DNA from 4 places in the Mesorhizobium sp. J428 genome. Region 4 is predicted to be linked to each of the others. Evidence: predicted binding sites of a transcription regulator. Region 4 holds the regulator's gene; each other region holds the start of a gene.

Region 1 (7,533 bases), on a different contig from region 4:
ACGGCTTTTCGGATGCCGCCCTGGCGGCCTTCTTCGGGGTCTGCGACTTTTTCGTTTGCGTTGCCATGGTTCCCTCCTTCGGGGTTGGTGTTGATGCCACGCTCTTGAGTGCTTTCGACGTAGCGCCTCGATACGTCCGACCCGGGAAAGCAGGCGGGCAAGGGCTTGAGCGAAGCGCCCCTTGCGCGACTGCGAGGTCGGACGAACGTATGGCGCAGTCGAACGCACGGGCGGGGCAGCCGGCCCGAAGGTGCTATTGGCGTCGAAAAAAGATGGCGCAGCCCGCAATAGGCGCGCTTAGGCGCGGTTCTGGCCCTCGCGGCCGCGTGCGGCCTCTCTTTGCCCTTGGCGCTCCGCAATGGCCGCTCTGGCGGCCTCTACGCGCGCCTCGTGCGCGGTGGTTGGTGCGGGCATAGCTCGCACCAGGTCGACGAGGCTGACGGCAAGCGCGCGATCGTTGGCGGACCCTCTCGCCAGCGCCTTTGCCATCTGCCCATACCCCAGCAGGACGCGCTTGCGCGTCACGCTGATTCTGTCTTGCGCAGGATTGGGATGAGCGCCCTTCCCCATCGCCTCGCGATTCGCTTGGTCTTCCTGCGTGCGCGCGACGCGCGATTGACCGCCACGTTCGGCGATTCGGATCAATGCCTGGCGTTGTGCCTTCCGCACGACGCCCCGAGCCTTGCGGGGAGAAGCATTGGCGTCAACGCCTCTGTCGCGAAGCTCTTGGGCGAACTTCACGCGCCAGCGATGCAAATCGCCCTTGCGCGGGTTGAGCCGCGAACCGTCCAAGGCGGTTGCCTTCACCGTCAAATGGACGTGCGGATGTTTCTCGTCGTTGTGAGCGGCGAAACAGTACTGGAAGCCCTGGAACTCATCAGCGGCGAAGGCACGCACAGCCGCCTTGACTTCATCCCGCGGGGTACCCGGAGGCATTGAAAGCATGATGTTGAAAGCCTCGCGCGGCCCGTCGTCGCCGTCGCTGGGAATGGAATGACCGCCATCGCGCCATGTATCGCGAACGCTGCGGACATCCTTCTTGCCGAGATAGGCGAGCCCTTGCTCGTCTTCGAGTTCCACAAGACCGTTGCGCGAGATGTAATCCATGTGCGCCTTGATTTGACGCATGTTTCGCCCGCCCCCGGTGATTTTGACCATGACTTCCGGCGACTTCCGCGCAATCCGTTCAAGGGTTGCGCGCCGACTTTCCCTGGTCGCCGGCCCCGTGGGTTTACCGCGCTTCGCCTTGGAGCCTGTGCCGGGCGCCTTACGGGGCGCTTTGACATGGCGGCCACGCGAATAGATCGGGTCTAGCTCGGCTCCGAATTCGTCAAGCCAATGGTCAATCGACGCGCTCATGCGAGGGGCCAGCGCTCCTGACAGGCGCGCATGAGGGCGGTGACGGCCTCGGTGTGCTGGGCGATGGTGCGCTCAATGTCCGCGACGCGCCTCGCGGGAAAGTCCTGCGCCTTGCGCTCGTTGAGCCTGCGAGCGATCTGGTTGAGGTTCCGACCGATCGCCTGCAGCTGGTAATTGGAGTTCGCGAGGACTTGGACCTCGGCGTCGCCGAACTGAGGTTCACGAGTAAGGGCGGCGCGGATCACGGCCGCAATCCAATCGCGCGGAGTGCGCTTGCCGTCCAGCCTGCGGCGGATGGCGTCCATTTCGGAAGGGATCAAGGTGATTTCGTAACGCCTGCGCGGCTCGGCCTGCGCTGGGGCCTGCGATGCGGCCAAGGGCTGCGAGTCATACGGCGGCCGTGCTGCTTTCAACTGTGCCTGGATGGCTGCGCGGATGGCAGCGCCGGGCTTGAGATTGCGCGCGGCGCAATAGGCCTCCCACGGCTCTTTCAGTTCGCCGAGGTAGAGATTGAGATAGGGGCTGTTCGGCTTCTCAGTGGTCATTGTGGGCCTGTCATACGCACCCGACAGGGTGCCAGAGGAGCGCTGTACGCGCGTACTCTACCGGCCTTCGGCCTATCCTGCAATAGCCCACTACGCGCCTCCGCTCCTTGGAAGGTTCCAAGGAGCTACGCCGCCCCTGCCCTCTTACGAGGCGCAGGGGTGGGCTATTCAGTCTGCGGTCACGCAGACGAGTTAAGCTGCGCCCGTTGGGCGACAGCGGCGGGCGCATCGCGCCTCGCCCATCAGGCGGCGGAAATGAAAAAGGGACAGGCATCGCCTGTCCCTTTTTCGGCCGATTTCTGACGCGCCCTACCCTACGCCGGCTATGGACCCGCCGGCCGGCACTCACGAGAAACGATTCTCGAGCCGATCCGCAAGCCGTGCCGCTCGAACTGACCTTGCGCGAGTTCGAGCGCGTCGGCCGCCGGGCTCACCGAGAAGTGGTAGGTGTCGGTCATCGGCTGCATGTTCGCCTGGGCGAATAGCACGCCGTCTGCGCCGAAAAAGCCAACGGTCAGCGGGAAATGGGTGTCCCGCATCCAGAACACGCGAGGTTCGGCCTTGGGCCAACTAAACAGCAGCCCCGGGCCTGCGTCGTCGCGGTTCGCGAGCCCGGTCGCCTGCGCTGCAACTGTCTTGGCAACCGGGACGGCAGGTAGGATCGCGCCGCCGGAAAAATGCAGGTCGCAGACCTCATCCGGTCCGGCGGCACTAGCGCTTGCTGCCGGAAGCGCTAGTACCAGGGCGAAGGCGGCGAGAACCGCCCTCACCCGTTTTCCTCGCTGAGGCTTTCGATGACGCAGTCCGCGGCGGAGACTTCCGCGTTCTCGCCGTTCTCGTAGCGAATATGCACCAGACCCGTCGAAGTCGGTTTGCGATTCAGCAGGATGGCAGCGCTTCGACCGTCGATGGTCACCAGCAGCAATGGCTTGCGCATCAGCGTCGGGTCGGACGCGACTTTCCCCCTCGGCCAGCTGGTGCGACCTTCCTCGGGAGGTTCGCCGCCCTCACCGCCTTCCCCGTTGTTGCCCCTGCCGTCAGCACTTGCACCCGGCTTTGTCTTGGCCGGTTTGCCTTCGTCCTTAGCCACGGTGGCTGATCCTCCATGGCCGCCATCAGGGCCGGAACCTTGGAACATTCCAAGGTTTCCGCCGCCGGAGATACCGCTGCCGTTCGGCGGCTGCGGCGGTTCTTGGCTCGTACCATTCTTGAGCGAGGTGGAAAGCGCGGACACGGCCGCCCGCGTCACCTCTTCCGCTTGCTCCACCCATGCATCCACTTCGTCGGGGTATTTGCCGTGAAGCGTAGACAGGTCATAGAGAATTTTCGGCGACGTACAGCGGCCGCTCGCATAGAGCGCTTCGATTGCGGCCGGTGGGTCGATCAGGGCCAGATGGTAAGTGATGAACGACGCATCGACTCCGAGTTCCCGGGCTATCTTCGCGTTCCTGTCACCGTCCTTCTTTTTGCGGTTGATGAACAGTGCGAGTTCCATGGGCCGCAGGTCTTCGCGCTGCAGGTTTTCGATAACCTGATCGTAGTCGTCGTGCTGCTGATCGACGAAAGCGGGGATTTCCTCGCGGCCAGCGTCTATCGAAGCACGATAGCGACGCTCGCCGTAGTTCAAGATCCATTTGCCGGGCTTGTCCGGGTGAGGGCGCACCGAAACCGGCGACTTAACGCCGCGCGCCTTCACGGAAGCGACCATTTCGGCCATCTTGACCGGATCGAACGACTTTCGCGGCTGGTTTGGATCGACTTCGATGTCGGCGAGACGGATCATCAAAGGCTCGCCGGCGGCGGTGGCCGGGGTAGGGGGCGCTTCATCGAGCGCAGAAAGGTCGAGCGCCATTATGCAACCTCCATCAGTTGTGCGATTTTGTCGAAGACGGGGCGCATTTCGCGCCAAGCGTCGCGGCCGGACGTTTTGCCGAGCCGCCACACCGGCACGCCGGCCGCTTGCGCCTCGGCGATCGCTGTCGATTTCTTGATTGCAGCGAAGCCGGGCGACATTGCGATGAGGTATTTCGGGTACGCCGTGGAAAGGGCGCGGAAGTTGTCGCGCTGGAACGGCGTCGGCTCCACTTTGTTTGGCAAGATGCCGAGGAATTTCAGCTTCTTGTTGAGCGTTGCCTGAATTCGCCGGATGCCGATATTTTCGTGGTTCAACAGGTCGCCGATCCCATCGATGGCCTCCTGGTTGAGTTCGATCGGCGCGAGCACGTAATCGGCGACGACGAGCGGAGACAGTTGGCGGATGTCCGGATTCGGGTTCGTGTCGATGATGCAGACATCGAAACTGTCTGCAACGCGAGCCAGGAACGCCAGAAGATTCGAGGCGTAGGCGTTGTGTTCCGCCGCCTTCTTTTCCATCTTGAGCAAGTCGCCATCGCCCGGGACCAAGACAAATTCAGCGTGCTCGATGTCGGCTTTCGGGTCGGTCAGGAGCTTGCTGCTGGTCGTAGCGGACACGACGCAAAAACCGCCGGTTCTCAACGCTTTGGTGGTGTTGCGCTGGTGGTCGAGGTCGATCACCAGGACGCGCTTGTTCATGGGTTGGTTGATCGGCTGGCTAAAAAAATAAGCCAGTTGACAGGCGACGGCGCTTTTGCCGACGCCGCCCTTCTGATTGGCCAGGACAATCGTTTTCATCCGTTGCTCCGTAGGAAATTGCGAACTGTCGTCTCCGAAGTCGTCACGCCGTTGGTTTTGAGGTAGGCGACGACTTGTGCGAAGGTGTAACCCTTCTCGCGAAGGGTCTGCATGTCGTTGAGAAAAGAGGTGAGGGGGTGCACCGCCAGCTTGGGCTGCTCTTTTTGCATGAATGCTTCGAGCCGCTTCCGCTCGGTCATTCGTTCGGCCATTCGCTCGGCCTTCTCCTTAAACCGCGCCAGAAGCACGCGAGCGTGCTTCGGCGTAACGGCGTGTTTCGCCGCCGTTTCCGGCAGCGAAACACCATCCACGAGAATGTGGCGCGCGATGGCCAGCGATTTTTTGGACCATCGACACGACGCCGCTACAGCTGCGAACTGCACGGCGTCCATCTGTGGCACTGTCCCTTGCGTCATGGTTCAGTTTGCGCCCTGGCGCTCTTGCAGCTCGGCTCGCTTGATCGAACCCGGCGCACCGAATTCGAAATCTTCGACCCGGAAATCGAAGCCATAGACGGTCTCGCCAGTCTTGCTGTCCTGGTAGTCGTTGTTGCGCAACGACCACTGGACGATCAGCTGATCGCCCCTGCGACAGTTTTCGGCGATGGCTTCGCCCTTCTTGTTGAAGGCCACGAACTGGACCCTCACCGCGCGTTCGAGGCTGTTGTTGTTGTCGTCCTTGCCCGCGTACTCGTTGGAAATCAGCGTGAACCTGCAGACGGCGCCAGATGCCGTTCTGCGCAGAGCCGGCGCGTCTGCGAGGCGGCCGGCAAAGGTATTGCTTTGCATGGATTTCTCCGATGGAGCGACGGAATTCGCCGCGAATCAAGTATAACAGAAGGGAAAACAAACAGACAACAACTAGACAACAATCCGGAAAACAGTTTCCGTGGGCTGAGCATCCAAAATCGAGGGGATTTTTCCATCTTCTTCGCCAGTTCACCGCCAATTCGCGCGGGCTGAAAAGCGAGCTGCAAAACCGCAGCGCCGCCCCGAAAAGACAAATCGCACCAAAAGCGCCTGGGAGGCCCTAGGAGCGTGACCGCGCCGGCGGCCGCTTCGCTCCACCTGATGCGCTAGAGCGCCTTCCACGGTCGAATGCGAGCCGATTTGAGCCACTTAAAACTCAACGGTCGCCCCCATTTTTTTCAAAAGCCATTGCGGCGGTTCTGCCGGGCTCGACGTTGGAAGTGTGAGTTCTGGTGGTTGATGGAAGATCAAGTAGTAGACCAGTGCCCGTAGGGCACGCTATTGGAGGCGGCTTGCCGCCGACAGGCCGTCGCCAATGGCGACGGGGCGGAGCGCCGAAGGCGCGGAGGGTAGGTGTTGTTGTGAGCTTCTAGCTGGGGGAGTGGTTGATTGAAGTGCTCTAGCTACAGGTATAGATATAGGTAAATCTGAATCAATATAGGGAGAGTTCACCGCCTGCGCGAAATCCGTTTTTTTTTCAATGCTTTAACGCTCATTTTCGATTCCGGACGCAAGACTGTTTCAGCGTCTGGGCATAAGAGTGTTTCAGCGTCAGTTTCTGTGGACAAGCGTGTTTTCCGCAATGAATCCAAGAGATTGCACACAAGACAATTTCAGCGTGGATAACGTCTTTGATCCACAGGGTTATGCACAGACTTACCCACCGCTTATCGCCATGATTGCGATATGGCAGTGGCTGCCGAGGGACCATGTGAAAGGCCCGGCGGTAGCCGGGCCTGCGGAGGGCAGCGCTTAACAGTATTGACTACGGCCGTCGGCGTAGCATGAAGCGCGGTTTGCCCTTGAGGACGGCGCAGCCTTGATCGAGGAATTCGGCTGCGTTCTCAATCTTCTCTCGTATCTGCTGCGCCTCCGCAGTCAGCGTGTCGAATTGCTTGGCCCTGGCGATGCTCTCCCGCGCTTCCTGGATCTTGTCGTCGTCCGCACCAACGTAGTCGCGGCGTCGCGGTTGGCCGGGCTGCTGTGGGTAGAGCAGATAGAGGTAGCGGGGGGCGCCATTGCCGTCCGGCCGCCACCACTCCGTTGCGTAGATCAGTCCGGCAGCTTTGAGTTTCGCAGTCTGACCTACGAGGTCGACGTCGCTTGGCCTCAAGCTCTTCGAGCGTTGGCAGCAGGTCATAGATCAGGTTTTGCAGCTCGCCGGTAAGCGAGCCCTGTACTCTCATCTCCTGGGCGAGAGGTCGGGCCATGGCGATTACCGCTCCCGATCCACGACAGCGGCCCTTTCGGTAGGCGAGGGGATCTCCGCGCCGAACGCCACGACCTGAAGCGCAACCTTGTCTTCGATGCTCATCGCGTCGAACTCTTCGGCGGTCATTGTGGCGTCGGTGTCGACGCACTCGATCCAAATATCCCAGCTGGCGGCGATTTCAGCGTAGGTCGGGGTGCTCATGGCTTAGATTCCCAGGGCGAGGCGGCCGGCGTAGTAGACGGCCAGCACCACCGCGCCAGCCAGCAGCAGAAATAGGCCCGCCGCCTGGACATAGACGAACACAGTTCCGACCGCCAACGCGCCACGGATCACACGCGTCGCGAAACCCACCACCAGATCATCGAAGAACTTCATACCTCCTCCTTTGCCGTCGTTTCGGAATGGTGACGACACAACGCCACAATAGCATATTTTGGCGATGTTGTGTCACCACTTATCGGAATGTCAACCCCTCGTTTTTGCGAGGGATTCGAGACCGACCAGCTTCTCACTGCAGACCGCTTTTGCTCCGCTGCTTTGCGAGTTGCCTTAGCCGGAACAGTGGCTCTCTGCCGTCATAGGTCGCGGCTGCAGGCGACCAGGACGGAACCGTCCATCGATTTCCGCTGCTTCGCCGAGAGCCCTGAGCCGTTGCCCGGGGATCAGCCGCGGATCGAGCTGCAGAGCGCAAAGGCGACGCCAGAAGCGCAGCGTAGGCGTTGGCGAAGCTACCTTTGTGCCGGCAGCGACGCGGCTACGATCAGGGCACGCGCCTCGGGACACGGGGATAGAGCGG
Region 2 (7,533 bases), 240 kb from region 4:
GCGCATCCTCGCCCGTCAGCGCCTCGATGCGCCGCACGCCGGCCGCGACCGCGGCGTCGGAAACGATGCGGATCAGGCCGATGTCGCCGGTCGCGCGGACATGGGTGCCGCCGCAGAGTTCGACCGAATAGGGCCGGTTGGCCTTCTGGCCGTGCAGCGCCGTTCCCATCGACACGACGCGGACCTCGTCGCCGTATTTCTCGCCGAACAGCGCCATGGCGCCTTCCGCGATCGCGTCGTCGACCGACATAAGCCGCGTGCTCACCGGGCTGTTCTGGACGACGATCTCGTTGGCCATCTGCTCGACCTGTTCGAGCTCCTCGGCCGAGATCGGCTTGTTGTGCGAGATATCGAAGCGCAGGCGCTCCGGCGCCACGAGCGACCCTTTCTGCGCAACGTGGGTGCCGAGAACCTCGCGCAGTGCCTCGTGGATGAGATGCGTGGCGGAGTGGTTGGCGCGCAGGCGGCTGCGGCGCGCATGGTCGACCTTGAGCTCGACCGCGGCGCCCACCTTGGCCTTGCCCGACACGACCTTGCCGACATGGACAAAGACGCCGTTCGCCTTCTTCTGCGTGTCGGTGACCTCGATCGCCACGCCGTCGCCCGAGATCATGCCGGTGTCGCCCATCTGGCCACCGGACTCGCCGTAGAATGGCGTCTGGTTGACGATGACCGACACGGTCTCGCCCTCCGCCGCGGCATCGACGGCAGCACCGTCGCGCACGATCGCGGTGATGACGCCTTCGGCCTTTTCCGTGTCGTAGCCGAGGAACTCGGTCGCGCCGAGTTTTTCGCGCAGGCCGAACCAGATCGTCTCGGTCGCGGCCTCGCCGGAGCCGGCCCAGTTGGCGCGCGCCTCGGCGCGCTGGCGCTCCATCGCGTCGGTGAAGCCGGCGAGATCGACGGAGATCGAGCGCTGGCGAAGCGCGTCCTGCGTCAGGTCGAGCGGGAAGCCGTAGGTATCGTAGAGCTTGAAGGCCGTCTCGCCGTCCAGCATGTCGCCGGCGTGCAGCGTCTCGGTCGCGTCCGCGAGCAGGCCGAGGCCGCGCGCCAGCGTCTTCCTGAAGCGCGTCTCCTCAAGCTTCAGTGTCTCGGTGATCAGCGCCTGGCCGCGGCTGAGCTCCGGATAGGCCTGGCCCATCTCGCGCACCAGCGCCGGCACCAGCTTCCACATCAGCGGGTCGGAGGCACCGAGAAGCTGCGCATGGCGCATGGCGCGGCGCATGATGCGGCGCAGCACATAGCCGCGTCCCTCGTTTGACGGCAGCACGCCGTCGGCGATGAGGAAGCAGGAGGAGCGCAGATGGTCGGCGATGACGCGATAGGACGCGACATTGTCCTTGCCCGGACCCTTGCCGATCTCCGACGAGGCGGCGTCGATCAGATGGCGGAACAGGTCGGTCTCGAAGACGCTTTCGACGCCCTGCAGGATGGAGGCCATGCGCTCCAGGCCCATGCCGGTGTCGATCGACGGGCGCGGTAGCTCGATGCGCTCCTCCTTCGTCACCTGCTCGTACTGCATGAAGACGAGGTTCCAGAATTCGAGGAAGCGGTCGCCGTCCTCTTCCGGGCTGCCCGGCGGGCCGCCCCAGATATGCTCGCCGCGGTCGATGAAGATCTCCGAGCACGGGCCGCAGGGGCCGGTGTCGCCCATCGCCCAGAAATTGTCCGAGGTGGCGATGCGGATGATGCGGTCGTCGGAGAAGCCGGCGATCTTTTTCCAGTAGCCGGCGGCCTCGTCGTCGGTGTGGTAGACGGTGACGAGCAGCTTGTCCTTCGCCAGCCCGAACTCCTTGGTGATCAGGTTCCACGCGAGCTCGATCGCGCGCTCCTTGAAATAGTCGCCGAAGGAGAAATTGCCGAGCATCTCGAAGAAGGTGAGATGGCGGGCCGTGTAGCCGACATTGTCGAGGTCGTTGTGCTTGCCGCCGGCGCGCACGCTCTTCTGCGCCGTGGCCGCCCGCACATAGGGGCGCGTCTCCAATCCGGTGAAGACGTTCTTGAACTGCACCATGCCCGCATTGGTGAACATCAGCGTCGGATCATTGCGCGGCACGAGCGGACTCGACTCGACGACCTCGTGGCCGTTCCTGCGGAAGTAGTCGAGGAAGGTCGACCGGATCTCGTTGACGCCACTCATCTTCGTGCCTTTGCGGGGAACGCCGGGAACCCGGCAGAATTCTGGACTTCGGCCTTTTAGCGGCGCCCTTCCGCACTGTCCAGAATGCGCGGGTGAGCCTGTGTCACAGATGCGAAAAGGGCCGCGGATCGACCGCGGCCCGAATACGTCTCTGCGCCTTGAAGGTCGGCTACATGGCGGCCGCGTCGTCGGCGTCGTCGGAATCGGATGCCGAGCCGGTCTCGAGGAACTTGTCGGCGATCAGCCCGGCATTCTGGCGCAGCATCTGCTCGATCTCGCCGGCGAGTTCGGGATTGGCGCGCAGGAATTCCTTGGCGTTTTCGCGGCCCTGGCCGAGGCGCTGCGAATTGTAGGAGAACCAGGCGCCCGACTTCTCGACCACGCCGGCCTTGACGCCGAGGTCGATGAGTTCGCCGGTCTTCGACACGCCTTCGCCATACATGATGTCGAACTCGACCTGCTTGAAGGGCGGGGCGAGCTTGTTCTTCACCACCTTGACGCGGGTCTGGTTGCCCGTCACCTCGTCGCGGTCCTTGACCGAACCGATGCGGCGGATGTCGAGGCGCACCGAGGCGTAGAACTTGAGCGCGTTGCCGCCGGTGGTCGTCTCGGGCGAGCCGAACATGACGCCGATCTTCATGCGGATCTGGTTGATGAAGATGACCATCGTGTTGGAGCGCGAGATGGAGGCGGTGAGCTTGCGCAACGCCTGGCTCATCAGGCGGGCCTGCAGGCCTGGCAGCGAGTCGCCCATCTCGCCCTCGATTTCGGCGCGCGGCGTCAGCGCCGCCACCGAGTCGACGACCAGAACGTCGATCGCGCCGGAGCGGACCAGCGTGTCGCAGATCTCCAGCGCCTGCTCGCCGGTGTCGGGCTGCGAGATCAGCAGGTTCTCGAGATCGACGCCGAGTTTGCGGGCATAGACCGGGTCGAGCGCGTGTTCGGCGTCGACGAAGGCGCAGATGCCGCCCTTCTTCTGCGCTTCGGCGACCGTATGCAGCGCCATGGTGGTCTTGCCCGAGCTTTCCGGACCGTAGATCTCGATGATGCGGCCGCGCGGCAGGCCGCCGACGCCGAGCGCAATGTCGAGGCCGAGCGAGCCGGTCGACACGACGCCGATCTCCACCACCTGCTCGTTCTGGCCGAGCCGCATGATCGAGCCCTTGCCGAAGGCGCGCTCGATCTGGGACAGCGCCGCGTCCAAAGCCTTTGTCTTGTCCACCGATTTGTCCTCAACCAGCCGCAGTGTGTTCTGAGCCATGATACATCACCCCTAGATCGTCAATGAAGGCCGAGCGCCGCTTTGTCCGATGGTGATTTGTATCTGTTTTGTTCTCTTTTTGCAAGAGGCATCAATTCATTGAAAAATCGACATATTCCGCGCCGTGTTCTTTTTTTGTTTCATCCCGTGCGTAAGGGAGGGATTCCCGCGCTCGGCGCGTCCGCGTGCGGCTGCGGGACAGAATCAGCCTAGTTGAACTCGGGCGCAATGCGCGGCAGGTCGTCGAAGCTGTAGCCGGCCACCTGATTGAGATAGTAGAGCACGCCGAAGATGATCGCGGCAACGATCGTCGTGCGCACCATCGCCCGCAGCATGTGCGCGCCGCGCGGCGCGCTCGGCACGGTGCCCAGCGTCACTTCACCGTCCTCGTCCTGCGTCTTCAAACTGAAGGGCAGCGTGGCGAAGAGCACGAGCCACCAGATGATGAAGAAGATGGCGAAGGCGGAGAAGTAGCCCATAGCGGGATCAGACCTGTTCCAGTTCCACCAGCGTGCCGGCGAAATCCTTGGGATGCAGGAACAGCACCGGCTTGCCGTGGGCGCCGATCTTGGGATTGCCGTCGCCCAGCACCCGCGCCCCCGACGCCTTGAGCTGGTCGCGCGCGGCCAGGATATCCTCGACCTCGTAGCAGACGTGATGCATGCCGCCCGACGGGTTCTTCGCCAGGAAGCTGGCGATGGTCGAGTCGGCGCCGAGCGGCTCCAGCAGCTCGATCTTCGTGTTCGGCAGCTCGATGAAGACCACCGTCACGCCATGCTCGGGCAGCGCCTGCGGCGCCGTGACGGTCGCGCCCAGCGTATCGCGATAGGTGGCGGCCGCGGCCGCGAGATCCGGCACGGCGATGGCGACGTGGTTCAGGCGTCCGAGCATGAGGCGGCTCCGCGGGTTCGGGCAGTAGGGCAATAAGGCAGTAGGGCAATAGGGGAAAGCAGGAAACGGGGCGAAAGCGCGCACATCCGAGACGATCCGGCCAGTGCAGAATCGTCCCCTACTCCCCTACCGCCTTACTCCCCTAGTACGTCACAAACACCGTCACGACGGGCTTCTTGCCCCAGGCCTCGTTGGCGGAGCTGCGCACGGCGCGCCGCACGGCCTCGGCCACGAGGTCGAGGTCCTTGCGCCGCTGGCGCGGGATGGACTGGACCGCACCGGCGGCAGCGTCGAGCAGCATCTCCTCGAAATCCTCGCCGCCGGCATTGACCTGCGGCAGGCCGATCGCCACGAGGTCCGGGTCGCCCGCGAGGTCGTAGCGCTCATCCAGCACGACATTGACCGCGACATGGCCGGCGAAGGAGAGCTTTCTCCGGTCCTTGACGCCAACGCCCTCGTCCGTACCGATGATGCGTCCGTCCTTGTAGATCCGCCCGAACGGAACCTGGTCGATGATCTCGGCCGGGCCGGGCGCCAGCTTGGCAACGTCGCCGTTGCGCACCTGCATGACCTCGGGAATGCCTTGCATGGCGCCCAGCGAGCCCTGCGCCACCAGATGTGCCGCCTCGCCATGCACCGGCACGAGGATGCGCGGCCGCGTCCATTCGTACATACGCTTCAGTTCCGAGCGGCGCGGATGGCCGGAGACGTGGACCAGCGCATCGCCGTCCTCGATGATCTTCACGCCCATATCGATGAGGCTGTTCTTGATCTCGAGGATCGCCTTCTCGTTGCCGGGAATGGTGCGGGAGGAAAAGATCACCGTGTCGCCGGCCGCGAGCTTCACCGAGCGCAGTTCGTCGCGCGACAGCTTTGCGAGTGCTGCGCGGTCCTCGCCCTGGCTGCCGGTGCACAGCACCACCAGGCTCTCGCGCGGGACGCCGGCGAACTCCTCCTCGGCGATGAAGGGCGGCAGTCCGTCGAGATAGCCGAGCTCGCCAGCGACGTCGATGACGCGGCGCATCGAGCGGCCGAGCACCAGCACCGAGCGGCCGGCGTCGCGCGCTGCCTCCGCTATCGAGCGGATGCGGCCGACATTGGAGGAGAAGGTGGTGATGGCGACGAGCGCGGGCGCCTTCTCGATCTCGGCCCGCAGCCCCTTGCCGACATCCTGCTCGGAGGGCGATTCGCCCTCGCGCATGGCATTGGTGGAATCGCACATCAGCGCAATGACGCCGGCGTCGCCAAGCGCGCGGAAGCGCGCCTCGTCGGTCTTGGGGCCGATCTCGGGCGCGGGATCGATCTTCCAGTCGCCGGTGTGGATCACCGTGCCGAGCGGCGTGGTGATCGCAAGCGACACCGGCTCCGGGATCGAATGCGCCACCGCAATCGCCTCGATGCGGAACGGGCCGATCTCGAAGGTCTCGCCGGCGCGATAGATCGTCACCGGCACTTCCGGAGCGCCGCGCTCCGACTGGCGCTTGGCCTCGAGCAGCCCGGCAGAAAATGGGCTCATCCAGACCTGCGCCTTCAGTCTCGGCCACAGGTCCAGCAGCGCGCCGTAGTGGTCCTCGTGGGCATGGGTGATGACGATCCCCTTGAGATTGGCCAGATCGGCCTCGATGAAACGCGTGTCCGGCAGGACGAGGTCGACGCCCGGCAGGTCGGGGCCGGGAAAGGTCACGCCGACGTCGACCACGATCCACTGCCGCGCATTCGCCGGCCCGTAGCCGTAGAGCGCGAAGTTCATGCCGATTTCGCCGACGCCCCCCAGCGGGACGAAGACGAGTTCGGCCGAATCATTTTTAGCCATTTTCGTTTCCTCTTGCCCCGTTCAGTTTCTGCCCGCCGAGGCAACCGCGCCGAAATGCACGTCGCCGGCAGCGATGGCTACAGTGCCACCTTTATCGTTGCGAATGACGAAGCGGCAATCCTCGTCGATCGTCTCGAACACGCCGCGCACGATATTACCGTCAATGTTGACCGCCACCTCGCTGCCGAGGCCGGCGGCACGGGCGAGCCACAGCCGGCGGATCTCCGCAATCCCCCTGCCCCCTGCCCAGATGCGGTCGAGCCGCGTCCAGGCGTCGGAGAGCGCGAGGAAAAGCGTCTCTGCATCGATCCTGAACCCCAGCGCGGCGAGCGACGTCGCAGGGTATGGCAGGCCGGCCGGATGCGCCACGACATTGACGCCTATGCCGATCGCAAGCGCGAAGCGGCCGTCCGGCAACATGGACGACTCGAGCAGGATGCCGGACAGCTTGGCGTTGGAGCAGAGCACATCGTTCGGCCATTTCAGCTCGAACCGCGGCGCGTTCGGGCCGCTTGCGCCGTCCATGCCGATGGAGATGCCGGCATCGGGTGCCAGAGCATCGAGGGCCTCTCCAAGGGCAAGACCGGCAACAAAGCCGAGCGTGGCAGCCTGGCGCAGATCGGTCTCGACCCGAAGCAAGGTGGCCGCGAGATTGCCGTCGACCCATGCCCAAGGCCGGCCGCGACGGCCGCGCCCCCTTCCTGGCGTGTGGTGACGAGCCAGAGCGGACCTGACTCTCCCTGACGTGCCCTTTCGAGCGCGATCGCATTCGTGGAGCTGGAGACTTCGAATGCCTCCAGACGGTAGCCCGCAGCCTCGGCGAGCGGAGAGAGGCGAAATCCCATCCCGCTCAGAAGAACGCCCGCGCGGCCGCTTCGGCGAGCGCTTCGACCGGCTGCCCGACCAGCATATAGAACAGCACGAACAGGCCAGAGACGCCGAGCACGATCCGAAGCTCGCCGGTCATCGGCACGAAGCCGCCGGCCGGCTCGTCGAACCACATGATCTTGATGATGCGCAGGTAGTAGTAGGCGCCCACGACGGAGGCAAGCACGCCGATGATGGCGAGCGCGAGCAGGTTCGCCTGGATCGCGGCAAGGAACACGTACCACTTGGCCCAGAAGCCGGCGAGCGGCGGGATACCTGCGAGCGAGAACATCAGGATGGTCATGATCGTGGCCATCATCGGATTGGTCTGTGCCAGGCCCGACAGGTCCTCGATCTGCTCGACATTGCCGTCCTTGCGACGCATGGCAAGGATGAAGGCGAAGGTGCCGAGCGTCATCACCAGGTAGATCGCCATGTAGATGGCCACGCCGCGCACGCCGACCTCGGTGTTGGCGGCGAGCCCGACCAGCGCGAAGCCCATATGGCCGATCGAGGAATAGGCCATCAGGCGCTTGATGTTCTTCTGGCCGATCGCCGCGA
Region 3 (7,533 bases), on a different contig from region 4:
ACGTCCGACCCGGGAAAGCAGGCGGGCAAGGGCTTGAGCGAAGCGCCCCTTGCGCGACTGCGAGGTCGGACGAACGTATGGCGCAGTCGAACGCACGGGCGGGGCAGCCGGCCCGAAGGTGCTATTGGCGTCGAAAAAAGATGGCGCAGCCCGCAATAGGCGCGCTTAGGCGCGGTTCTGGCCCTCGCGGCCGCGTGCGGCCTCTCTTTGCCCTTGGCGCTCCGCAATGGCCGCTCTGGCGGCCTCTACGCGCGCCTCGTGCGCGGTGGTTGGTGCGGGCATAGCTCGCACCAGGTCGACGAGGCTGACGGCAAGCGCGCGATCGTTGGCGGACCCTCTCGCCAGCGCCTTTGCCATCTGCCCATACCCCAGCAGGACGCGCTTGCGCGTCACGCTGATTCTGTCTTGCGCAGGATTGGGATGAGCGCCCTTCCCCATCGCCTCGCGATTCGCTTGGTCTTCCTGCGTACGCGCGACGCGCGATTGACCGCCACGTTCGGCGATTCGGATCAATGCCTGGCGTTGTGCCTTCCGCACGACGCCCCGAGCCTTGCGGGGAGAAGCATTGGCGTCAACGCCTCTGTCGCGAAGCTCTTGGGCGAACTTCACGCGCCAGCGATGCAAATCGCCCTTGCGCGGGTTGAGCCGCGAACCGTCCAAGGCGGTTGCCTTCACCGTCAAATGGACGTGCGGATGTTTCTCGTCGTTGTGAGCGGCGAAACAGTACTGGAAGCCCTGGAACTCATCAGCGGCGAAGGCACGCACAGCCGCCTTGACTTCATCCCGCGGGGTACCCGGAGGCATTGAAAGCATGATGTTGAAAGCCTCGCGCGGCCCGTCGTCGCCGTCGCTGGGAATGGAATGACCGCCATCGCGCCATGTATCGCGAACGCTGCGGACATCCTTCTTGCCGAGATAGGCGAGCCCTTGCTCGTCTTCGAGTTCCACAAGACCGTTGCGCGAGATGTAATCCATGTGCGCCTTGATTTGACGCATGTTTCGCCCGCCCCCGGTGATTTTGACCATGACTTCCGGCGACTTCCGCGCAATCCGTTCAAGGGTTGCGCGCCGACTTTCCCTGGTCGCCGGCCCCGTGGGTTTACCGCGCTTCGCCTTGGAGCCTGTGCCGGGCGCCTTACGGGGCGCTTTGACATGGCGGCCACGCGAATAGATCGGGTCTAGCTCGGCTCCGAATTCGTCAAGCCAATGGTCAATCGACGCGCTCATGCGAGGGGCCAGCGCTCCTGACAGGCGCGCATGAGGGCGGTGACGGCCTCGGTGTGCTGGGCGATGGTGCGCTCAATGTCCGCGACGCGCCTCGCGGGAAAGTCCTGCGCCTTGCGCTCGTTGAGCCTGCGAGCGATCTGGTTGAGGTTCCGACCGATCGCCTGCAGCTGGTAATTGGAGTTCGCGAGGACTTGGACCTCGGCGTCGCCGAACTGAGGTTCACGAGTAAGGGCGGCGCGGATCACGGCCGCAATCCAATCGCGCGGAGTGCGCTTGCCGTCCAGCCTGCGGCGGATGGCGTCCATTTCGGAAGGGATCAAGGTGATTTCGTAACGCCTGCGCGGCTCGGCCTGCGCTGGGGCCTGCGATGCGGCCAAGGGCTGCGAGTCATACGGCGGCCGTGCTGCTTTCAACTGTGCCTGGATGGCTGCGCGGATGGCAGCGCCGGGCTTGAGATTGCGCGCGGCGCAATAGGCCTCCCACGGCTCTTTCAGTTCGCCGAGGTAGAGATTGAGATAGGGGCTGTTCGGCTTCTCAGTGGTCATTGTGGGCCTGTCATACGCACCCGACAGGGTGCCAGAGGAGCGCTGTACGCGCGTACTCTACCGGCCTTCGTTTTTTTTTTTATCCCCCCCTTCCCCCCTTTTTTTTTTTTTTTTTTTTTTTTCCCCCCCCCCCCTCTTTTTTGGGGGGGGGGGTGGGTTTTTTTTTTTTTTTTTTGTGTTAGGGTTTTTTTGGTTGTGTTTTGGGGGGGGGGGGGGGGGGGCGCCCCCCCCCCCTCCCGCGGGGGAGAAAAAAAAAGGGGAGGGGGGTTTTTTTTTTTTTTTTTTTTTTTTTTTGGCCCCCCCCTTTTGGGGGGTTTTTGGGCGCGGGGGGGCACTTACAAAAAAAAATTTTTGAGGCGATTCGAAAGCCGTGCCGCTCGAACTGACCTTGCGCGAGTTCGAGCGCGTCGGCCGCCGGGCTCACCGAGAAGTGGTAGGTGTCGGTCATCGGCTGCATGTTCGCCTGGGCGAATAGCACGCCGTCTGCGCCGAAAAAGCCAACGGTCAGCGGGAAATGGGTGTCCCGCATCCAGAACACGCGAGGTTCGGCCTTGGGCCAACTAAACAGCAGCCCCGGGCCTGCGTCGTCGCGGTTCGCGAGCCCGGTCGCCTGCGCTGCAACTGTCTTGGCAACCGGGACGGCAGGTAGGATCGCGCCGCCGGAAAAATGCAGGTCGCAGACCTCATCCGGTCCGGCGGCACTAGCGCTTGCTGCCGGAAGCGCTAGTACCAGGGCGAAGGCGGCGAGAACCGCCCTCACCCGTTTTCCTCGCTGAGGCTTTCGATGACGCAGTCCGCGGCGGAGACTTCCGCGTTCTCGCCGTTCTCGTAGCGAATATGCACCAGACCCGTCGAAGTCGGTTTGCGATTCAGCAGGATGGCAGCGCTTCGACCGTCGATGGTCACCAGCAGCAATGGCTTGCGCATCAGCGTCGGGTCGGACGCGACTTTCCCCCTCGGCCAGCTGGTGCGACCTTCCTCGGGAGGTTCGCCGCCCTCACCGCCTTCCCCGTTGTTGCCCCTGCCGTCAGCACTTGCACCCGGCTTTGTCTTGGCCGGTTTGCCTTCGTCCTTAGCCACGGTGGCTGATCCTCCATGGCCGCCATCAGGGCCGGAACCTTGGAACATTCCAAGGTTTCCGCCGCCGGAGATACCGCTGCCGTTCGGCGGCTGCGGCGGTTCTTGGCTCGTACCATTCTTGAGCGAGGTGGAAAGCGCGGACACGGCCGCCCGCGTCACCTCTTCCGCTTGCTCCACCCATGCATCCACTTCGTCGGGGTATTTGCCGTGAAGCGTAGACAGGTCATAGAGAATTTTCGGCGACGTACAGCGGCCGCTCGCATAGAGCGCTTCGATTGCGGCCGGTGGGTCGATCAGGGCCAGATGGTAAGTGATGAACGACGCATCGACTCCGAGTTCCCGGGCTATCTTCGCGTTCCTGTCACCGTCCTTCTTTTTGCGGTTGATGAACAGTGCGAGTTCCATGGGCCGCAGGTCTTCGCGCTGCAGGTTTTCGATAACCTGATCGTAGTCGTCGTGCTGCTGATCGACGAAAGCGGGGATTTCCTCGCGGCCAGCGTCTATCGAAGCACGATAGCGACGCTCGCCGTAGTTCAAGATCCATTTGCCGGGCTTGTCCGGGTGAGGGCGCACCGAAACCGGCGACTTAACGCCGCGCGCCTTCACGGAAGCGACCATTTCGGCCATCTTGACCGGATCGAACGACTTTCGCGGCTGGTTTGGATCGACTTCGATGTCGGCGAGACGGATCATCAAAGGCTCGCCGGCGGCGGTGGCCGGGGTAGGGGGCGCTTCATCGAGCGCAGAAAGGTCGAGCGCCATTATGCAACCTCCATCAGTTGTGCGATTTTGTCGAAGACGGGGCGCATTTCGCGCCAAGCGTCGCGGCCGGACGTTTTGCCGAGCCGCCACACCGGCACGCCGGCCGCTTGCGCCTCGGCGATCGCTGTCGATTTCTTGATTGCAGCGAAGCCGGGCGACATTGCGATGAGGTATTTCGGGGCAGCCGTGGAAAGGGCGCGGAAGTTGTCGCGCTGGAACGGCGTCGGCTCCACTTTGTTTGGCAAGATGCCGAGGAATTTCAGCTTCTTGTTGAGCGTTGCCTGAATTCGCCGGATGCCGATATTTTCGTGGTTCAACAGGTCGCCGATCCCATCGATGGCCTCCTGGTTGAGTTCGATCGGCGCGAGCACGTAATCGGCGACGACGAGCGGAGACAGTTGGCGGATGTCCGGATTCGGGTTCGTGTCGATGATGCAGACATCGAAACTGTCTGCAACGCGAGCCAGGAACGCCAGAAGATTCGAGGCGTAGGCGTTGTGTTCCGCCGCCTTCTTTTCCATCTTGAGCAAGTCGCCATCGCCCGGGACCAAGACAAATTCAGCGTGCTCGATGTCGGCTTTCGGGTCGGTCAGGAGCTTGCTGCTGGTCGTAGCGGACACGACGCAAAAACCGCCGGTTCTCAACGCTTTGGTGGTGTTGCGCTGGTGGTCGAGGTCGATCACCAGGACGCGCTTGTTCATGGGTTGGTTGATCGGCTGGCTAAAAAAATAAGCCAGTTGACAGGCGACGGCGCTTTTGCCGACGCCGCCCTTCTGATTGGCCAGGACAATCGTTTTCATCCGTTGCTCCGTAGGAAATTGCGAACTGTCGTCTCCGAAGTCGTCACGCCGTTGGTTTTGAGGTAGGCGACGACTTGTGCGAAGGTGTAACCCTTCTCGCGAAGGGTCTGCATGTCGTTGAGAAAAGAGGTGAGGGGGTGCACCGCCAGCTTGGGCTGCTCTTTTTGCATGAATGCTTCGAGCCGCTTCCGCTCGGTCATTCGTTCGGCCATTCGCTCGGCCTTCTCCTTAAACCGCGCCAGAAGCACGCGAGCGTGCTTCGGCGTAACGGCGTGTTTCGCCGCCGTTTCCGGCAGCGAAACACCATCCACGAGAATGTGGCGCGCGATGGCCAGCGATTTTTTGGACCATCGACACGACGCCGCTACAGCTGCGAACTGCACGGCGTCCATCTGTGGCACTGTCCCTTGCGTCATGGTTCAGTTTGCGCCCTGGCGCTCTTGCAGCTCGGCTCGCTTGATCGAACCCGGCGCACCGAATTCGAAATCTTCGACCCGGAAATCGAAGCCATAGACGGTCTCGCCAGTCTTGCTGTCCTGGTAGTCGTTGTTGCGCAACGACCACTGGACGATCAGCTGATCGCCCCTGCGACAGTTTTCGGCGATGGCTTCGCCCTTCTTGTTGAAGGCCACGAACTGGACCCTCACCGCGCGTTCGAGGCTGTTGTTGTTGTCGTCCTTGCCCGCGTACTCGTTGGAAATCAGCGTGAACCTGCAGACGGCGCCAGATGCCGTTCTGCGCAGAGCCGGCGCGTCTGCGAGGCGGCCGGCAAAGGTATTGCTTTGCATGGATTTCTCCGATGGAGCGACGGAATTCGCCGCGAATCAAGTATAACAGAAGGGAAAACAAACAGACAACAACTAGACAACAATCCGGAAAACAGTTTCCGTGGGCTGAGCATCCAAAATCGAGGGGATTTTTCCATCTTCTTCGCCAGTTCACCGCCAATTCGCGCGGGCTGAAAAGCGAGCTGCAAAACCGCAGCGCCGCCCCGAAAAGACAAATCGCACCAAAAGCGCCTGGGAGGCCCTAGGAGCGTGACCGCGCCGGCGGCCGCTTCGCTCCACCTGATGCGCTAGAGCGCCTTCCACGGTCGAATGCGAGCCGATTTGAGCCACTTAAAACTCAACGGTCGCCCCCATTTTTTTCAAAAGCCATTGCGGCGGTTCTGCCGGGCTCGACGTTGGAAGTGTGAGTTCTGGTGGTTGATGGAAGATCAAGTAGTAGACCAGTGCCCGTAGGGCACGCTATTGGAGGCGGCTTGCCGCCGACAGGCCGTCGCCAATGGCGACGGGGCGGAGCGCCGAAGGCGCGGAGGGTAGGTGTTGTTGTGAGCTTCTAGCTGGGGGAGTGGTTGATTGAAGTGCTCTAGCTACAGGTATAGATATAGGTAAATCTGAATCAATATAGGGAGAGTTCACCGCCTGCGCGAAATCCGTTTTTTTTTCAATGCTTTAACGCTCATTTTCGATTCCGGACGCAAGACTGTTTCAGCGTCTGGGCATAAGAGTGTTTCAGCGTCAGTTTCTGTGGACAAGCGTGTTTTCCGCAATGAATCCAAGAGATTGCACACAAGACAATTTCAGCGTGGATAACGTCTTTGATCCACAGGGTTATGCACAGACTTACCCACCGCTTATCGCCATGATTGCGATATGGCAGTGGCTGCCGAGGGACCATGTGAAAGGCCCGGCGGTAGCCGGGCCTGCGGAGGGCAGCGCTTAACAGTATTGACTACGGCCGTCGGCGTAGCATGAAGCGCGGTTTGCCCTTGAGGACGGCGCAGCCTTGATCGAGGAATTCGGCTGCGTTCTCAATCTTCTCTCGTATCTGCTGCGCCTCCGCAGTCAGCGTGTCGAATTGCTTGGCCCTGGCGATGCTCTCCCGCGCTTCCTGGATCTTGTCGTCGTCCGCACCAACGTAGTCGCGGCGTCGCGGTTGGCCGGGCTGCTGTGGGTAGAGCAGATAGAGGTAGCGGGGGGCGCCATTGCCGTCCGGCCGCCACCACTCCGTTGCGTAGATCAGTCCGGCAGCTTTGAGTTTCGCAGTCTGACCTACGAGGTCGACGTACTTGGCCTCAAGCTCTTCGAGCGTTGGCAGCAGGTCATAGATCAGGTTTTGCAGCTCGCCGGTAAGCGAGCCCTGTACCCTCATCTCCTGGGCGAGAGGTCGGGCCATGGCGATTACCGCTCCCGATCCACGACAGCGGCCCTTTCGGTAGGCGAGGGGATCTCCGCGCCGAACGCCACGACCTGAAGCGCAACCTTGTCTTCGATGCTCATCGCGTCGAACTCTTCGGCGGTCATTGTGGCGTCGGTGTCGACGTGCTCGATCCAAATATCCCAGCTGGCGGCGATTTCAGCGTAGGTCGGGGTGCTCATGGCTTAGATTCCCAGGGCGAGGCGGCCGGCGTAGTAGACGGCCAGCACCACCGCGCCAGCCAGCAGCAGAAATAGGCCCGCCGCCTGGACATAGACGAACACAGTTCCGACCGCCAACGCGCCACGGATCACACGCGTCGCGAAACCCACCACCAGATCATCGAAGAACTTCATACCTCCTCCTTTGCCGTCGTTTCGGAATGGTGACGACACAACGCCACAATAGCATATTTTGGCGATGTTGTGTCACCACTTATCGGAATGTCAACCCCTCGTTTTTGCGAGGGATTCGAGACCGACCAGCTTCTCACTGCAGACCGCTTTTGCTCCGCTGCTTTGCGAGTTGCCTTAGCCGGAACAGTGGCTCTCTGCCGTCATAGGTCGCGGCTGCAGGCGACCAGGACGGAACCGTCCATCGATTTCCGCTGCTTCGCCGAGAGCCCTGAGCCGTTGCCCGGGGATCAGCCGCGGATCGAGCTGCAGAGCGCAAAGGCGACGCCAGAAGCGCAGCGTAGGCGTTGGCGAAGCTACCTTTGTGCCGGCAGCGACGCGGCTACGATCAGGGCACGCGCCTCGGGACACGGGGATAGAGCGGTGAACGACGAAACCGCATGGGAAATTGCGCCAATAAGGGGTCGGCTCCGGCTGAGGGCGGAATCCTACGTTAAGGGTTTTATCAATGTCCTACGTTTAGCGGCGGCTTCAGGGACCAGATTGCTCACCAATTGCTCACCCGAG
Region 4 (7,533 bases):
CCCGCCCGGTGTTTATGCCGGCTTGTGCTATCGCATTTACGACATGGTGCCAAGTTGACCGTTCGCCTGATGCTGCAATGCAAAACACGGGCGGTCCAGTGAATTTTCGGAGACCATCTGAGAATTCATTAACCTATGTCGGCATGCCATGGCGCGCCCAGACCTTGGCGATCTGAGGCACTTCCGCAACGCGATGATAGAGGCCCCGCAAGGCCGGAAACCGGGCGCAGAACTCGTCTAGATCCTCGATCCAGCTGATGAGCATCGCAGCGTAGATGTCGACGGCCGACAGTCTGTCCCCAAGAGCGAAGGACCTGTTGCCGAGGGCTTCGGAGAAGACGGACCATTCGAAGCTCTTGCGATCGAGTGAGGCCTGCTTGACCGCGTCGGCGCCGAACGCGTCGGCCGTGTAGCGGTGCGGATAGAAGTAGCGCAGCTCGCTCATGTAGATGTTGGTGGAGAGATAGAACATCCATCGCAGGAAGGCCGCCCGCGAGGGCTCGCCGATTGTCGGCGACAGGCCGGCGGATGGGTGCAGATCGACGAGATGCACGCACATGGCGGCCGACTCGGTCATGGCGCTCCCATCTGGCAGAATCAGCACGGGCACCTGGGCAAGCGGGTTGATGGCGAGCAGTTCGGCCGGAGGTTCGCCCTCCGGCCAGCGCGCCAGGTCGACAACCTCGCACTCGATGTCGGCGAGCCGCAGGATCGCCTCGACCGCTCCTGAGCCTGAGCCCGGCCTGCCATAGAGCTTGAACATCGTCCTTTGGCTCCTTTCCCGGATCATCCTGCCTGGTCGCGGATGCGCGCAAGCGATTCATCGCGGCCGAGCACGGCGAGGACGTCGAACACACCGGGCGAGGTGCTCCTGCCGGTGAGGGCGGCGCGCAAGGGCTGTGCAACCTTGCCTAGCTTCAGCCCTCCAGCTTCGGCGACATCGCGCACGGCCGCCTCGGTATCCTGCGCTGTCCAGTTGCGCACAGAGGCGAGGGCTTCTGCCGCCTTCGCCAAGACCGCGCGCGCGTCGGCATCGAGAATCCCTGCCGCCTTCTCATCCAGCGGAAGCGGCCGCTGCGCGAACAGATAGCCGGCGCTGTCGGCAAGCTCGACCAAGGTCTTCGCGCGTTCCTTCAGGCCGGGCATGGCAGCCAGGAGCTGGGCGCGCCTGGCGTCCGTCAGCTTGGCCAGCATCTCCTCTCCGCCGGGAAGGAAGGGCAGTGTCGCCACCAGCGTGTCGGTCAGTTCGCGGTCATCGGTACGGCGCATCCAGACGCCGTTGAGCGCCTCCAGCTTGGCGAAGTCGAAGCGGGCGGCGCCCTTGTTGACGTCCTCGATCTCGAACCACGAAATCATGTCCTCGATCGACATCACCTCGTCGTCACCATGGCTCCAGCCGAGGCGCGCGAGATAGTTGAGCAGGGCCTTGGGCAGGTAGCCCATCGCGCGGTAGGCCTCGACGCCCAGCGCGCCATGGCGCTTGGAAAGCTTCGCGCCGTCGGCGCCGTGGATCAGTGGGATGTGCGACATCGACGGCACGTCCCAGCCCATCGCCTGGTAGATGACGGTCTGGCGGGCGGCATTGGTCAGGTGGTCGTCACCGCGGATGATGTGGGTGACGCCCATGTCGTGATCGTCGACGACGACGGCGTGCATATAGGTCGGATTGCCATCCGAACGCAGGATGATGAAGTCGTCGAGATCCTTGTTGGGGAAGCGGACCTCACCCTGGACGCGGTCGTGCACGACAGTCTCTCCCTCGTGCGGCGCCTTGATGCGGATCGCGCCCTTCACGCCCGCGGGTGCCTCGGACGGGTCGCGGTCGCGCCAGGCGCCGTCGTAGCGGGGCGGACGACCCTCGGCCTTCGCCTTCTCGCGCATGGCGTCCAGCTCGGCCGGCGTCTCGTAGGCATAATAGGCCTTGCCCGTAGCGACGAGCTGCTCGGCGACCTCGCGGTGGCGTGGGGCGCGGTCGAACTGCGAGATCGGCTCGCCGTCCCAGTTGAGGCCAAGCCAGCTCAGCCCGTCGAGGATCGCGGCGGTCGCCGCCTCGGTGGAGCGTTCGCGGTCGGTGTCCTCGATGCGCAGCAGCATCCTGCCGCCGGTGTGTTGGGCATAGAGCCAGTTGAAGAGCGCGGTGCGGGCGCCGCCAATGTGGAGGTAGCCCGTGGGCGAGGGCGCAAAGCGCGTGACGACTGGACTGGACATGGACTGTTCCGGATGGCGGCGCAGGCCGCGCGGGTAGCGTTTCGTTGCGGTTCATGTAGCATGAAGTGTCTGAGGCGCAAGGTCGTCGGGTGGCTGTCGCATGGACGGCGAGGGGAGCGATCAGAGACAGGACGAGCGCGGCCTGTTCTCGCCGGCTTTTGCGACGCTGCAGGCGCTGCCGGCCGCGCGAGATCAAACCGGACTGTCCAATCAGCCGTTACCTGCCCTGAGCCCGCCGATGCCGCGGCGCATGATCGCGGCAGGGCGCGTGGAAGCGGGTCCCGTCCACGCGTCCGAACAGGCGGCATCGGCCGTTCAGCTCGAGATAGATCGGGGCGGCGCATTCCTCCTCGTGCCCGTGCTGCTCTGCGCCGGAGCGGCCGTCTATTTCGCACTCGACTTCGAGCCAGGCTGGACGCCGATCCTCTCGCTGGCTGGTCTCTTCGGAGCCGTTGCCTGGCTGGCCCGTAATGTCGCGGTGGCGAGATATCTCGCGCTGGCACTTCTGCTCCTCGTTGGTGGTGCCTTCTTCGGCAAGGTGGAAACCTGGCGCTCCAGCACGAAGGTGATCGGCGGCGAAATCACCACACGGCTGACGGGGCGTGTCGAGACGATCGAAACCCGCGAGAAGGGGCGCATAAGGTTGACGCTCGCGGTGATGGCGACAGAGCGGCCGAAGTTGCGCTATCAGCCCGACCGCGTGCGCCTGACGGCCCGATCCGCGCCGCCGGGCCTTGAGCCGGGTGCTGCGGTGACGGGATTGGCGCGGCTCGCGCCGCCGCTCGGGCCGTTGCGTCCCGGCTCCTACGATTTCGCTTTCGAAAGCTATTTCGACCGGATTGGCGCGAGCGGCTTCTTTCTCAAGCGGCCTGAGGTTTTGCCGGCGGCGGACGAGAGTTCGTTGCGCGCGCGCGTGGAAGCCTGGATCGAAGCGCGGCGCCTCGCGCTTGCCGGGCGCATCCGCGGCCATATCGGTGGGCCCGAGGGCGAGATCGCGGCCGCGCTCGTCGCCGGCGTGCGTGCGGGAATCCCGGAGGATGTCAACGAGACGCTGCGCATCACCGGGCTCGCGCATGTGCTGTCGATCTCCGGCCTGCACATGGCGCTGGTGGCGGGCGTGGTGATCGGGTCGCTGCGGCTCGGCTTTGCCGCCTTTCCCGGATTTGCCTCGCGCCATCCGGTGCGGAAATACGCGGCTGTCGGCGCGCTGGCAGCACTTGCCGCCTATCTTCTTATCTCAGGTTCGCAGGTCGCCGCCGAGCGCAGCTTCCTAATGATCGCGGTGATGCTGGTCGCGCTGCTTTTCGATCGCGCGGCGCTGACGATGCGCAACCTGGCGATCGCCGCCCTGATCATCATCGTGCTCTCGCCGCACGAGGTCGTCGGGCCAAGCTTCCAGATGTCGTTCGCGGCAACGGCCGCGCTCGTTTCCGCCTATGGCTGGTGGGCGGAACGCAGAGCGCGCCGAGCACAACCGAATCCTGCACAGCGTGGCGCGCTCCTGCGGATTGCGCGAACGGTCGTCTTCTACGCCGCGGGGTTGGCGGCCACGTCGCTGATCGCCGGCGTCGCGACCGGCATCTTCGGCGCCTGGCATTTCCAGCGTGTCTCGCCGCTCGGCCTTGTCGCAAACCTCGCGGCCATGCCCGTGTTTTCGGTCGTCGTGATGCCGGCGGCGGTGGCCGGAATGGTGCTGATGCCTTTCGGCCTCGATGGGCCAGTCTTCATAATCATGGGGCAGGGGCTGTCGCTGGCACTTGCCATCGTCCGCTGGCTCGCCGAGCGCACGCCGGTCGATGCGATCGGCGCGGTTCCCTCCGCTTCCGTTGTCCTGCTCGCGCTTGCGCTGGTGCCGCTCACGCTTGCCACGACGACCGCGGTGAGACTGCTCGCGGTCCCGCTCGCCGTCGTGGGCTTTGCAAGCCTGACGCTTCGCGAATTGCCGCAGGCCTACGTCTCCGAGGATGCGCGACTGGTCGGGATCAGGACGCGGGACGGCATGCTGGCAGTCAACCGCGACCGTCCGAATGCGTTTACGGTCGAAGACTGGTCGCGGGCGACGATGGCAACCGGTATCATGAAGCCGGCAAAGGAGACGGAAGCCGGAACCACTGGCACCGTCATGGATATTTCTCCGGCGCGATTCTTCTGCGCGGGCGACCTGTGCCGGGTCGAACATGAGTCGGGAGCCGTGGTCGCTCATGCGTTGACGATGCCCGACGCCGAGCAGGCCTGCGACACGGCGAGCGTAATCGTCATCGCCGATCCGACGGCTGCCAATCCCTGCCCGCACAGCAAAGTGCAAATCATCACCGCGCGACGGCTTGCGCTGGACGGCAGCGCAGAGATCCGCTTCGACGGTGTGGGAAACGCTTCCGTCACCTACGCCCTGTCCGGCACGCGTCCCTGGCACGACCACCGCCGCTTCTCGCGCGCCGCCAGAGGCATGGCTCCTTACGAGCCCGCAAACAAAAAAGCCGGCACGAAGCCGGCTTCCTGAACCACTCGTCGGCTCTTCGCGACGCTCAGTATTTCCGGATGAGGCCGACGAGACGACCCTGCACCTTGATCCGGTCCGGGCCGAAGATCCGCGTCTCGTAGGCCGGGTTGGCGGCTTCGAGAGCGATCGAGGCGCCCTTGCGGCGGAAGCGCTTGAGTGTGGCTTCTTCCTCGTCGACCAGGGCCACGACGATGTCGCCGGGGGTGGCCGCGTTCGTGTTGCGGATGATGACCGTATCGCCGTCGAAGATGCCGGCCTCGATCATCGAATCTCCTTTCACTTCAAGGGCATAGTGCTCGCCGCCCGACAGCATTTCCGGCGGCACCATGATCGCGTGGGTCTGGTGCTGGATGGCGTCGATCGGCACGCCGGCCGCGATGCGGCCCATGACGGGGATCGAGATCGCGCTGCCCGCATCGTTGCTGGCAACGGGCGCGCGCGGCGGCTCGGCCGGCTTCTGGCCGAGGCTGCCCTGGATGACGCTCGGGGAGAATTTGCGCGGGCCGGCGAGGGCGGGAGACATCGATTCCGGTAGGCGGACGACTTCCAGCGCGCGCGCCCGGTTGGGCAGGCGGCGGATGAAGCCGCGCTCCTCCAGCGCCGTGATCAGGCGGTGGATGCCGGACTTCGAGGCAAGGTCCAGCGCCTCCTTCATCTCGTCGAAGGAAGGGGGAATGCCGGACTCCTTCATCCGCTCGTGGATGAACATCAGCAACTCGTGTTGCTTGCGCGTCAGCATTTCGCCCTCCAAGAATCGCCAGACAAACAAAACCAGAACAAACACTATCTGTTCGATATGTGTTCTGCAACCGCTTAAATTTTAGTGAATTTGTTTACCGTTCGTTCAGGCTATTTGCCGAGCCGGCTTCTCATCGCAGCAGAACCACGCGGCAGGGAGAGCCCGCAGGGGCTGCGGGAGCGAAGGGCGGACGGACGATGAGGGCGTTGGCGTCGGCCAGAATCCGCAGCATCGAAGAATCCTGCACAGGGAAGGGCGCTGCAACGAGTTGGCCGTCGCGACTCTCGACACGGGCGCGGACATAGTCCTCACGCTGGTCGTTTTCGGTCATGTCGACACCCAGAACCGCGTCCCGAATGTCCAACATATGGGGCCGTCCTCCCAGTTGCGCGACGAGCGGCGCGACGAAAAGGTGCGAGCAGACGAGAGAGGCCACCGGATTGCCGGGGAGCCCGAGCACCCGCACGTCGCCCAATCGGCCGAACATCAGCGGCTTGCCGGGCCGCATCGCGATCTTCCAGAAGTCGAGCGTCATACCGGCAGAACTCAGCACCTCGCGCACCAGGTCGTGGTCGCCGACCGAGGCGCCGCCGAGCGTGACGATGATGTCCGCGCCCGCTGCGCGTGCGCCATCTATCGCCGCGGCGATCCCAGAGCGGTCGTCACGTACGATGCCGAGATCGAGGGGGACGGCACCCATCTTTTCGACCACGGCAGCCACGCCATAGGCATTCGAGGAGATGATCTGGTCCGGCCCGGTCTCGCTGCCCGGCGGCAGCAGTTCGTCGCCCGTGGCGAGGATAGCGACCAGCGGCTTGCGGATGACCGGCAGCGCCGCGTGGTTGGCGGCAGCCGCCAGCGAGACGGCGGCGGGATCGAGGAGCCGGCCCGCCTCGAGCAGAGGCTCACCTTCGCGGAAGTCGAGAGCTTGCCGGCGGATGTTGCGGAAGGCCGCGACGGGCTCCAATGCTTCCACACCATTGGGCGAGAGGCGCGTGTTCTCCTGGATCAGCACGGCGTCGGCCCCGGCAGGAACCGGTGCGCCGGTAAAAATGCGGACCGCTTCGCCGGGGCCAACCGTGCCCGTGAACCCCTTGCCGGCCGGCGCCTCGCCGATGACACGCAGCGTCGCGGGCACCGATGCGACGTCGGCGGCGCGGACCGCATAGCCGTCCATCGCGGAGGCGTCGAAGGGCGGCTGGGTGCGCAGCGCCGCGATGTCTGTGGCGAGCACGCGCCACGCGGCCTGGCCGATCGCGACGGTTTCGGATGCGAGCGGGGCAGCCCCGTCGAGGAGGCGGGCCAGGGCGTCCTTCACCGGCATCAGCGCCATTGGATCAGCCGTTCGTCCGGCGGTAGTCGCCCGACTTGCCGCCGGTCTTCTCGACCAGGCGGATGCCCGTCAACTCCATCTCGCGGTCCACGGCCTTGGCCATGTCGTAGATGGTGAGGCAGGCGACGGAAGCCGCGGTCAATGCCTCCATCTCGACGCCGGTCTTGCCGGTGACGCGCGCAGTCGCCGTGACGCGCAGGCCCGGAAGGGCTGCATCGGGCTCGATCTCCAAGCCCACCTTGTCGAGGAGCAGCGGGTGGCAGAGCGGGATCAGTTCGTGCGTCTTCTTGGCCGCCATAATGCCGGCGATGCGGGCGACGCCGATCACATCACCCTTCTTCGCATTGCCGGCGACGATCATGTCGAGCGTTTCGCGCTTCATCACCACCGAGCCCTCGGCGATCGCGACGCGCTGCGTCTCGGCCTTCGCGCCGACATCCACCATATCGGCCTGCCCGTCGGCGGCGATATGGGTGAGGCCCGGCGAGGGGGCGGTCATCGTCACTCGGCCGCCGCTGCGGCGGCGCCGTTGAGCAGCAGGCGCGTAGCCGCCGCGACGTCGGCCTGGCGCATCAGGCTCTCGCCCACCAGGAAGGTGCCGATGCCGTGGCGTGCGAGCCGCATGCAGTCGGCATGGGTGAAGATGCCGCTTTCGCCGACGAGCAGCCTGTCGGCCGGCACCATGCGGGCCAGCCGCTCCGACACGTCGAGCGAGACTTCGAAGGTGCGCAGATTGCGGTTGTTCACGCCGAT

Evidence for each region. The regulator LexA, encoded in region 4, represses DNA repair genes until DNA is damaged. The targets are predictions, from matches to a motif close to TGTTCNNNNTGTGTTCNG.
Region 1: LRS09_RS26860 (single-stranded DNA-binding protein) is a predicted target of LexA. The motif match lies at 5,398-5,415, and genes of this name have one in related genera.
Region 2: recA (recombinase RecA) is a predicted target of LexA. The motif match lies at 3,527-3,544, and genes of this name have one in related genera.
Region 3: LRS09_RS27015 (single-stranded DNA-binding protein) is a predicted target of LexA. The motif match lies at 5,256-5,273, and genes of this name have one in related genera.

What each region holds. Positions count from the first base shown of each region.
Region 1 is NZ_JAJOMX010000002.1:2,499-10,031, reverse strand. Features, by position in the region: gene LRS09_RS26895 (ParB/RepB/Spo0J family partition protein) at 1-67, opposite strand, end outside; gene LRS09_RS26890 (relaxase/mobilization nuclease domain-containing protein) at 298-1,359, opposite strand; gene LRS09_RS26885 (MobC family plasmid mobilization relaxosome protein) at 1,356-1,904, opposite strand; gene LRS09_RS26880 (DUF192 domain-containing protein) at 2,228-2,674, opposite strand; gene LRS09_RS26875 (ParB/RepB/Spo0J family partition protein) at 2,671-3,756, opposite strand; gene LRS09_RS26870 (ParA family protein) at 3,756-4,556, opposite strand; gene LRS09_RS26865 (hypothetical protein) at 4,553-4,948, opposite strand; gene LRS09_RS26860 (single-stranded DNA-binding protein) at 4,976-5,344, opposite strand; gene LRS09_RS26855 (hypothetical protein) at 6,291-6,638, opposite strand; gene LRS09_RS26850 (hypothetical protein) at 6,741-6,938, opposite strand; gene LRS09_RS26845 (hypothetical protein) at 6,942-7,112, opposite strand.
Region 2 is NZ_JAJOMX010000001.1:4,763,912-4,771,444, reverse strand. Features, by position in the region: gene alaS (alanine--tRNA ligase) at 1-2,140, opposite strand, end outside; gene recA (recombinase RecA) at 2,310-3,401, opposite strand; gene LRS09_RS23975 (DUF1467 family protein) at 3,611-3,880, opposite strand; gene mce (methylmalonyl-CoA epimerase) at 3,888-4,292, opposite strand; gene LRS09_RS23965 (ribonuclease J) at 4,435-6,105, opposite strand; partial or broken gene LRS09_RS23960 (biotin--[acetyl-CoA-carboxylase] ligase) at 6,127-6,950, opposite strand; gene nuoN (NADH-quinone oxidoreductase subunit NuoN) at 6,956-7,533, opposite strand, start outside.
Region 3 is NZ_JAJOMX010000002.1:29,195-36,727, reverse strand. Features, by position in the region: gene LRS09_RS27045 (relaxase/mobilization nuclease domain-containing protein) at 166-1,227, opposite strand; gene LRS09_RS27040 (MobC family plasmid mobilization relaxosome protein) at 1,224-1,772, opposite strand; gene LRS09_RS27035 (DUF192 domain-containing protein) at 1,951-2,532, opposite strand; gene LRS09_RS27030 (ParB/RepB/Spo0J family partition protein) at 2,529-3,614, opposite strand; gene LRS09_RS27025 (ParA family protein) at 3,614-4,414, opposite strand; gene LRS09_RS27020 (hypothetical protein) at 4,411-4,806, opposite strand; gene LRS09_RS27015 (single-stranded DNA-binding protein) at 4,834-5,202, opposite strand; gene LRS09_RS27010 (hypothetical protein) at 6,149-6,592, opposite strand; gene LRS09_RS27005 (hypothetical protein) at 6,598-6,795, opposite strand; gene LRS09_RS27000 (hypothetical protein) at 6,799-6,969, opposite strand; gene LRS09_RS26995 (hypothetical protein) at 7,525-7,533, opposite strand, start outside.
Region 4 is NZ_JAJOMX010000001.1:5,003,314-5,010,846, reverse strand. Features, by position in the region: gene LRS09_RS25230 (glutathione S-transferase family protein) at 134-763, opposite strand; gene gltX (glutamate--tRNA ligase) at 787-2,208, opposite strand; gene LRS09_RS25220 (ComEC/Rec2 family competence protein) at 2,309-4,708, shown strand; gene lexA (transcriptional repressor LexA) at 4,734-5,447, opposite strand; gene glp (gephyrin-like molybdotransferase Glp) at 5,578-6,780, opposite strand; gene moaC (cyclic pyranopterin monophosphate synthase MoaC) at 6,785-7,279, opposite strand; gene trpC (indole-3-glycerol phosphate synthase TrpC) at 7,282-7,533, opposite strand, start outside.